3 regions of the Streptomyces sp. NPDC048270 genome follow, and region 1 is predicted to be linked to each of the others. Evidence: riboswitches for the same ligand, from Rfam matches in the RefSeq annotation. Region 1 holds a riboswitch; each other region holds the start of a gene.
What was found. Region 1 has a riboswitch for cobalamin ahead of AB0D66_RS09140 (ABC transporter substrate-binding protein). Riboswitches for the same ligand answer to the same signal wherever they lie in the genome.

Region 1 (2,881 bases):
GTGGTCCAGGACCGTGGCGTTGGCGGACGTGGCCAGGGTGCGGACCATGGAGTTGCGGGTCTGCGCCCGTACTTGGGCCAGCAGGGCGAACACCTTTCCGTGCGCTCGGCGCAGCAGCTGGATGAACAGCCGCTCGTACTCGTCCCCTTGGGCGCGGGTCAGCTGGCCCAGCCATCCCCGCTGCTGCTCGGACGGCTGGTTGGGCAGGTCGACCCCGAGGGCCTGGCCCACCTGGATCACCTGCCGGTCGAGCTCGGTGTGGCCCTCCACGAGGTGTTCGCCGGCGGTGCGCACGGTGCCGCGCGTGCCGCGCTGCTGGGCCTGCCGTCCGGCGGGCAGCTCCCACAGGCCGGCGAGCCGTACCTTGCGCACGAAGTCCCGGTCCGTGGGGGTCAGCGGCCCGTACGGCGTACTCATGATCCCGGCGCCGTCGTCCTCGGCGGCCGGGCGTGCGGCCGAGGCCGAGGCCTGCGTGCCGAACCTCTCCACGGGGATCAGCAGCGCGATCAGCGTGACGGCGAGTGCGGTGATGACGAAGCCGCTGCCGATCGTGTATCTCGTGGCGACCGAAAACCTGCTGACGGAACGCCGCCCGAATGACAGCACAGTGCCTCCTAGGTCCGTGGGCCGGGAGGGGCAGCGGGGCCGGAGGGTCCGCACGCGCCGTGCGTTGCACACCCGCATTCCCGGGGTGTCACGGGACGCTAGTGCCACGGGTGGTGGCCTGTCGGCAGGACCATCACCATTGGATAAACATCCGGGCAAGTCCCCGAAGGGCTGATATCTTGCCGCGCCGCGCCCTGCCCCGACGGGGTGGCCGGCGACGTCCCCCGCTCGAGGCGCAGTTGAGGGACTGGCGGGAGGGCGCGCCGGTCTGGGATGCTTCGGCCGTCAAGCGACGGCGGAACGAGGAAGCCGGTGTAAATCCGGCACGGTACCGCCACTGTGAAGGGGGAGCGACTCCGCCGATGCCACCGCCCGACCGGGCGGGAAGGCCGGAGAAGCGCCGATCCCGAGTCAGGAGACTCACGCCGTCGCACCTCGATGCCCCGGGGCGGATTTCCCCGAGAGAGGACGGTGGCACTCGTGTGCCCGCGTGCTTGTGTGACCCCTGCGCCGCCCGCTGCCCGTGAGGGCCGGCCCGGCCGCCCCGCCGGCCCGGCCCGCCGTTGCGCGTCCGGTCTCCCCAGCCGGTTCGCCGGACCCGTTTCGTTCGCCGGACCCGTTTGGTTCGCCGGACCCGTCGGGTTCGCCGGACCCGTCAGGTTCGGCCGACCGCGCCGGCAGGCCGTCCCGGCCCCCGGCCCCGCGCTTCCGTCCGGGCGCTGAAGAACCCTTCCCAGCCCCGGAATTCCCTCTTTCCGCCCCGCCCTCCCCTCCGCGCGCCCCGGTGGTTTCCGGTGCGCGTCCGACGCACGCCTCCAGGAGCTCCCGTGCCCGTACGACCACCCCTGCCCGCCCGCCGCCCGTCCGCCGTCCTCGCGACGCTGCTCGCGCCCTGGCTCGCCCTGGCGCTCACCGCCTGCGGCGGCGATCCGGCCCGATCGGGGACCGCCGGAGCGGCCGGGGGCGAAAGCGCCGGCTGCATCACCGACTTCGACCCGGAGAAGGACTACTTCCCGGTCAAGTCGACCGTGCGGCACGCCAAGAACTTCTCCCTGCGGTACGAGAAGAGCTACCAGGTGCTCACGGTCAACGAGCCCTATCCGAAGGCCAAGCCCGAGTCGTACGTGCTGGTCAAGTGCGGTGCCCCGAAGCCGGTTCTCGACGCAGAGCTGGCCTTCGCCCAGCAGCTGTCCGTCCCGGTCAAGAGCCTGTACTCCGCCTCCACCACCCACCTGCCGCTGCTGACCGAGACCGGCACCCTCGACGTACTGACCGGAGTGGCGGGCGCCAAGCACATCAGCTCGGCCGAGGTCCGCGAGCGGGTCCGGGCGGGCAAGGTCGTCGAGTACGCCAAGGACCGCACGCTCAACGCCGAGTCGGTCATCGGCGCCAAGCCTGACGTGCTGATGACCCAGGGCACCGACGACCCCCAGTACCCCAAGCTGCGCCAGGCCGGCATCGCCGTCGTCGCCAATGCCGAGTGGCTGGAGCCGAGCCCCCTCGGCAGGGCCGAGTGGGTCAAGGCCATGGCCGCGCTCACCGGGGCGGAGAAGCGCGCCGCCGAGGTGTTCGACACGGTCGAGGGCGACTACGGGAAGGTCGCCGCCAAGGCCGCCGCGGCGGTCTCGGCGGGCCGGCCGGTCCAGGTGCTGCCGGGCACCATGTACCAGGGCACCTGGAACATGGCCCCCGGCGGCGGCTACGCCGGCAAGCTGATCAAGGACGCGGGCGGCACGTACCCCTGGGCCGAGGACCCCGGCACCGGAAACCTCCAGCTCACCTTCGAAGCCGTCTACGCCAAGGGCGGCGACGCGCCGCTGTGGCTGGTCGGCGAGAAGTGGGCGTCCACGGGCGACGCCGTGAAGGCCGACCGCCGCTACGGCGAGCTGAAGGCCGTCACCGGCGGCGAGGTCTGGACGAACACCAAGGCGCTCGGCCCCGAGGGCGGCAACGACTACTTCGAGCGCGGGGTCCTGCGCCCCGACCTGGTCCTCGCGGACCTCTACGCCCTCCTCCACCCCGACGAGTCCCAGGACCACGCCTTCACCTTCTACGCCAAGGTGCCGAAGGCGTGAGCACACGGGAACCGCGTACGACGCCGCGACGACGGCGCGCCGCCGTCTTCGCGGCGCTCGCGGCCGGCACGGCCGCCCTGTTCGTCCTCACCATCGCCACCGGCTCGTACCGGGTACCGGTCGCCGAGGTGGTCCGGGTCCTGTCCGGCGCGGGCGGCGGCGACCCGCGCTGGGCCGTGATCGTCCAAGAGGTGCGGCTG
Region 2 (2,881 bases), on a different contig from region 1:
AAGTCGTTCTCGGGGCCGCCCGAGCCCGGGTCGAGGTAGGAGGGCCCGGGGCCCGCCTCGCCGATCCAGCCGGCGTCGGCCTGCGGCGGGATCGTGTAGCCGAGGTGCTGGAGGCTGTAGAGGATGTTCATGGCGCAGTGTTTGACGCCGTCCTCGTTGCCGGTGACCAGCGCGCCGCCGACGCGTCCGTAGTAGGCGTACTGGCCCCGCTCGTTCAGCAGGGAGGAGCAGGCGTAGAGCCGTTCGATGACCTGCTTCATCACGGAGCTGTTGTCGCCGAGCCAGATCGGGCCGCACAGGACGAGGATGTCGGCGTCCATGATCTGGCTGTAGAGGACCGGCCACTGGTCGCTCTCCCAGCCGTGCTCGGTCATGTCCGGCCAGACGCCGGTCGCGATGTCGTGGTCGACGGCGCGGATCAGCGAGGTCCGGACGCCCGCCGCCGCCATGACCGCGCGGCTCTTGTCGATCAGCCCTTCGGTGTTGCTGGCCTCGGGCGAGCGCTTGAGCGTGCAGTTCACGTAGACGGCGGTCAGGTCTGAGTAGTCGTAGTCGGCAGCCACGGTCCCAGCCTGTGCGGGACCGGCCGGGGCCGCCACCGGGCCGCGCCCGTACGGGGCCGCCCGGATCACGGGTGCGGAACGGTTCGGGAGCGGCCCCGGCCGGCCCGCGGCGGTCCGGAACGGCGCGGCGGCCCGGGCGGACCGCGCCGAGCCGGACCGGAACCGGGAACTCCCCTGTCAGGCGCGGCTGTTGGCGGGACTGTGCCGACTCGGTCGCCCAGGGTCACCGACAAGCGGAATCCGGAGACCTCGTGGCCCGTTCGAGACGGGTTGTTACCGGCCCGCGCGGCCGACTAGGGTCAGCGGGCCTTGGTGTTCGGGAAACCGGTGGGAAACCGGTGCGGCCCTCGCCACTGTGATCGGGGAAGTCCGGCTCCACTCTCCCCCTGCCTCCGTCGGGGGGACCCCCAGCGGGAAGCCACTGGGACACCGTGCGGGATTCCGCACGGCCCCGGGAAGGCGGAGCCCGGGCATCAGCACCCGTGAGCCAGGAGACCGGCCGGGGCGCGTTGTCCATCCACGAGGTGCTGGAGAGGTCTCCCCACTCATGCATATTGCCGAGGGGTTCCTACCCCCGTTGCACGCGGTCGCCTGGGGCGCCGCGTCCGCTCCGTTCGTCGTCCACGGCGTCCGGGCCCTCACCCGCGAGGTGAAGGCCAATCCCGAGAGCACGCTCCTGCTCGGTGCGTCCGGAGCGTTCACTTTCGTCCTGTCTGCCCTGAAGATCCCCTCGGTGACGGGAAGTTGCTCCCACCCCACCGGCACCGGGCTCGGGGCCATCCTGTTCAGGCCGCCGATCATGGCGGTGCTCGGCACGATCACCCTGCTCTTCCAGGCGCTGCTGCTCGCGCACGGCGGGCTCACCACGCTCGGCGCCAACGTCTTCTCGATGGCGGTAGCCGGGCCCTGGGCGGGCTACGCCGTCTACCGCCTGCTGCGGAAGTTCGACCTGCCGCTGATGGTGGCGGTGTTCTTCGGCGCGTTCTTCGCCGACCTGGTCACCTACTGCGTGACCTCCGTCCAGCTGGCGCTGGCCTTCCCCGACGCGGCGACCGGCTTCACCGGCGCGCTGGTGAAGTTCGCGGAGATCTTCGCGCTCACCCAGATCCCGCTCGCGGTGAGCGAGGGCCTGCTGACCGTGCTCGTGATGCGCCTGCTGATGCAGTCCAGCAAGTCGGACCTGATCCGGCTCGGCGTCGCCAAGCTCACCGGTTCGAAGAAGCAGCGGGAGGCGGCGGTCTGATGACCAGGAACGCGAAGATCAACACCCTGCTGCTGCTCCTGGTGGCGGCGCTGGCCGTGCTGCCCCTCGCCCTCGGGCTGGGGGACGGCAAGGAGGAGCCGTTCGCGGGCGCCGACGCGCAGGCGGAGGCGGCCATCACCGAGCTGAGGCCCGACTACGAGCCGTGGTTCTCGCCGCTGTACGAACCCCCCTCCGGGGAGATCGAGTCGGCGCTGTTCGCCCTCCAGGCGGCGCTGGGCGCGGGCGTGCTCGCGTACTACTTCGGGGTCCGCAAGGGCCGCCGCCAGGGCGCTGCGGCCGCGGCGGCCACGACGCCCTCCGAGGCCCCCGCCACGGAGTCGTAGGCGGTGCTGCCGATCGACGCGGCGGCGCACAGCAGCCGCTGGCGCCATCGCCACCCCCTGGAGAAGGCGCTGCTGGGGATCGGGCTGACGGTCACCGCGGTGTGCCTTCCCCCCTGGCCGGGCGGGCCGCTCGTCGGGGCGGCCACCCTGTGCGTGCTGCTCGGCCCCGCCGGGGTGGCCGGACGGCAGCTGTGGCGGGCCTTCCGGATCCCGCTCGGCTTCTGCTTCACCGGTGCGCTGCCGCTGCTGGTGGCGGTGGGCGGGCCGGACGGGCTGGTCTCGATGGCCCCCGACGGCCCCCGGCAGGCCGCCGATCTGCTGCTGCGCACCTCGGCGGCCTCGCTCGGGGTGCTGCTGTTCGCCTTCACCACCCCGGTCTCGGACGTGCTGCCGCGGCTGGTGCGGGCCGGGGTGCCGGCCCCGGTGGTGGACGTGGCCCTGGTCATGTACCGGATCGGGTTCCTGCTGCTCGACTCCCTGGCCCGGATCCGCCAGGCCCAGGCCGCCCGCCTGGGCACCACCGGCCGGGCGGCGGCGTGGCGTTCGGTGGCCGGGCTCGCCGCGACCTCGTTCGTCCGGGCCTTCGACCGCGCGGCGCGGCTCCAGGCGGGCCTCGCCGGGCGGGGCTACGACGGCGCGCTGCGGGTGCTGGTCCCCGAGTCCTCGCTGTCCTGGCGGTTCCTGGCCTGGTCCGGCGCGCTGCTGGCCGCGCTGGTCGCCGTAACTCTCGC
Region 3 (2,881 bases), on a different contig from region 1:
GGGTGCGCACCGAGGACGGCCGGGAGCTGCCCGCGGCCGAGCACTTCACCTCCATGGGCGGATACCTGACCCAGCGGCCCTGACCCCGGGGGCCGGCCGGTTCCCGTGACCGCTGCCCGCGCGGGCAGCGGTCACGGCGTCGTGCGGGGTGCGGGCAGGGTGAGCCGGGTGGCGGGATCGGCGGGCGGCAGGCCGATGGGGTCGGCGCCGTCGTGGTCGCGGGCGGCGTCCGCGAGCGGGCGGGTGCGTTCGGCCGCGCGGGCCATCCACGGCCAGATCTCGAAGGCCGCGGCGGGCGGCGCCGTCGCGCGCCCGGGCCCGCTGATCCACGTCGTCAGGGTGAACCGGCTGTCGGCGAACAGCCCGCTGGCGCACGTGGACGGGACGACCTCGTGGTAGGCGCTGGCCGGGAAGAACACGATGGTGTCGTGCTCGGGCTCGATCGTGCGGTAGGAGTCCGCCGGCCTGGCCCCGCCCTCGTTCAGCACGGTGTCGTACAGCCGCAGCCGTCCGCCGTCGAAGCCGCGGGGCCGGCGGTGCAGGTAGTACACCGCCGACACGGCCGTGCCGACGTCGCGGACCCGTGAGGCGTCGGTGTGCATGCCGTAGTGGCCGCCTTCGCCGTGCGCCGTCAGGACGGTCAGGGTCTGCGTGAGCGCGGTCCGGTGGCCGAGGACCTCCTGGACGAGCGGCAGGCAGTCCGCGAGGTGCGCGCTGAACACGGCGCTGGTCACGGGGAGTACGAGGGAGCTGCGGCCCTTGTGGGAGACCTGGCCCGACAGCGGGTCGAGGACCGTCCCCGCGTTGAAGTCGGCCTGCCGGGAGATCGCGTACTCCAGTAGGGTGGCGGCGCGCTCGGCGCCGAGGAAGTTCTCGAAGCGGCAAACGGGGGCCGCCACCACAGGAGCGGTGGACCACTGGTCGGAGGGGGGCAGGGCATCGGTACCGATTTCCCTGGACGCGGCCGGTTCCATCGCGTATCCACTCATGGCCCGGAACCGTACGCGGGGCCGCCGAAGCCGTCGAAGGAGCACGCGGGGCGCACGGGAGTACGCCGCCACGCCGGTACCCCGCCCCGCCCGGCGGTCGCCGGGCCAGGGCCCCCGCTGCCGCCCGGGGCCGGTCCGCCCGCGCCCACGGCACCGGACGGAGGGCTGGTCAGGCCGGTGATGGCGCCGGGTAGGGTGTGAGCGCAGCTGGTTCGCCCCGTCCGCCAGGCGGGATGCGTCGCAAGAGGGAACCCGGTGGGAATCCGGGACTGCCCCGCAGCGGTGAGCGGGAACGACCGCCGTCATACGCACTGGAGCCGGAACCGGTTCCGGGAAGCGACGGCCACTAGGTGCCCGCCGGGAGACCGGCAGGCGTGTCCGCGAGTCCGAAGACCTGCCACTGCCCGCATGCCGAAACGTCATGCGGGGTGCCGGAGAAGACTCTCCGGGGCCTTTCTGCCGCGACTCGCGAAGGAGAGTTGACGTGGCCGACCAGACCGCTGCCGCCGTGAGGTGCGTCGCCAAGAACCCGGGCGACTCCCGGGTGACGCTCGCCCACATCATGAGCGAGCACGACACCAACCTCTACGGCACCATCCACGGCGGCGTGGTGATGAAGCTCATCGACGACGCCGCCGCTGCCGCCGCCGGACGCCACGCCGACGGCCCCGCCGTCACCGTGGCCGTGGACGGGATGGCGTTTCTGGCACCGGTGCGCGCCGGTGACCTGCTCAGCGTCGACGCCGAGCTGGTACGCGCCGGCCGGACGTCGATGACGGTCGGCGTGCGCGTCGGGGCCGAGCGCTGGAACGCCTCGGGCCCCACCACGCAAGTGGCCACCGCCCGACTGACCTTCGTCGCCGTCAACGCCGAGGGCGAGCCGCGTCCCGTCCCCACCCTCGACGTCCCCGGGGCGCTTCCCTCGTAGGCGAAGGGCCGTACGCCCGGGGGCCCGTGAGGCTCCCGTCCGCGAACGGCCCCGGTGCGGCGCGGACATGCCTCCTCAGGTCCGGAACCGCGTGGCGCGAGCCGCCGTACGCGCCCCCCGTGCGCCCCTGCACGCCATCCCCACCCCTCGACGACCGTGCGCGGTTCCCCCCGGGCCGGCCGCACGCTCCCTCCCGACCGGCGCCGGTCGGCCCGGCCTGCGCCGAGCCGAGCCGAACCGAGCCGCCCCGGCCTGCCGCCGGCACGGCGCGAAGACCGTCCGACGCATCCGATCCGTCCATCCGATCCGTCCCGTCCATCCGATCCGTCCCGTCCATCCGATCCATCCGCGGTGAGAGGACCACCCATGCCCCGCATCCACCCCAAATCCCTGCTGTCCGCCCTCGCCACAGCCCTGTTGATATCCGGCTGCGGGGGCGCCGCCACGCCCTCCGCCGCCCCGCAGGCGGCTGCCGGCGTCAAGGGATTCCCGCTCACGGTCGACAACTGCGGCGTGAGCACGACCTATCAGCGCCCCCCGCAGCGCGCCGTCTCGCTGAACCAGCACGCCACCGAGGTCATGCTGGCCCTCGGCCTGGAGAAGTCGATGGTGGGCACCGGCTACCTCGACGACAAGATCCTGCCCGACTACCAGGCCGCCTACGACGGCGTGAAGGTCATCTCCGAGGAGTACCCCTCCTTCGAGGCGCTCCTGGAGGCCGAGCCCGACTTCGTCTACGGCGGGTGGAAGTCCACCTTCGACGAGAAGGAGGGGCGCGGCCGGGCCGCCTTCACCAAGGCCGGGATCAACACCCACCTCAACACCGAGGAATGCCCCACCGGACCGGTGAACGCGGCCTCCATGGACGAGGAGATCCGCACCCTCGGCAAGATCTTCGGCGTGCCCGAGCGGGCCGAGGAGCGGCTGGCGGCCCTGCACGCCACCCTCGACAAGGTCGAGGCCC

Region 2: linked by a shared signal. The riboswitch ahead of AB0D66_RS04690 (energy-coupling factor ABC transporter permease) and the one ahead of AB0D66_RS09140 (ABC transporter substrate-binding protein) in region 1 are both predicted to bind cobalamin.
Region 3: linked by a shared signal. The riboswitch ahead of AB0D66_RS12900 (acyl-CoA thioesterase) and the one ahead of AB0D66_RS09140 (ABC transporter substrate-binding protein) in region 1 are both predicted to bind cobalamin.

The regions. Positions count from the first base shown of each region.
Region 1 covers NZ_JBEZLV010000007.1:43,143-46,023, reverse strand. Annotated here, with positions in the region: gene AB0D66_RS09145 (DUF4142 domain-containing protein) at 1-606, opposite strand, end outside; cobalamin riboswitch at 906-1,028, shown strand; gene AB0D66_RS09140 (ABC transporter substrate-binding protein) at 1,434-2,681, shown strand; gene AB0D66_RS09135 (iron ABC transporter permease) at 2,678-2,881, shown strand, end outside.
Region 2 covers NZ_JBEZLV010000003.1:313,829-316,709, reverse strand. Annotated here, with positions in the region: gene AB0D66_RS04695 (flavodoxin family protein) at 1-563, opposite strand, end outside; cobalamin riboswitch at 857-1,082, shown strand; gene AB0D66_RS04690 (energy-coupling factor ABC transporter permease) at 1,111-1,806, shown strand; gene AB0D66_RS04685 (energy-coupling factor ABC transporter substrate-binding protein) at 1,806-2,150, shown strand; gene cbiQ (cobalt ECF transporter T component CbiQ) at 2,154-2,881, shown strand, end outside.
Region 3 covers NZ_JBEZLV010000011.1:107,271-110,151, reverse strand. Annotated here, with positions in the region: gene AB0D66_RS12910 (methionyl-tRNA formyltransferase) at 1-83, shown strand, start outside; gene AB0D66_RS12905 (2OG-Fe(II) oxygenase) at 132-989, opposite strand; cobalamin riboswitch at 1,181-1,406, shown strand; gene AB0D66_RS12900 (acyl-CoA thioesterase) at 1,474-1,917, shown strand; gene AB0D66_RS12895 (ABC transporter substrate-binding protein) at 2,284-2,881, shown strand, end outside.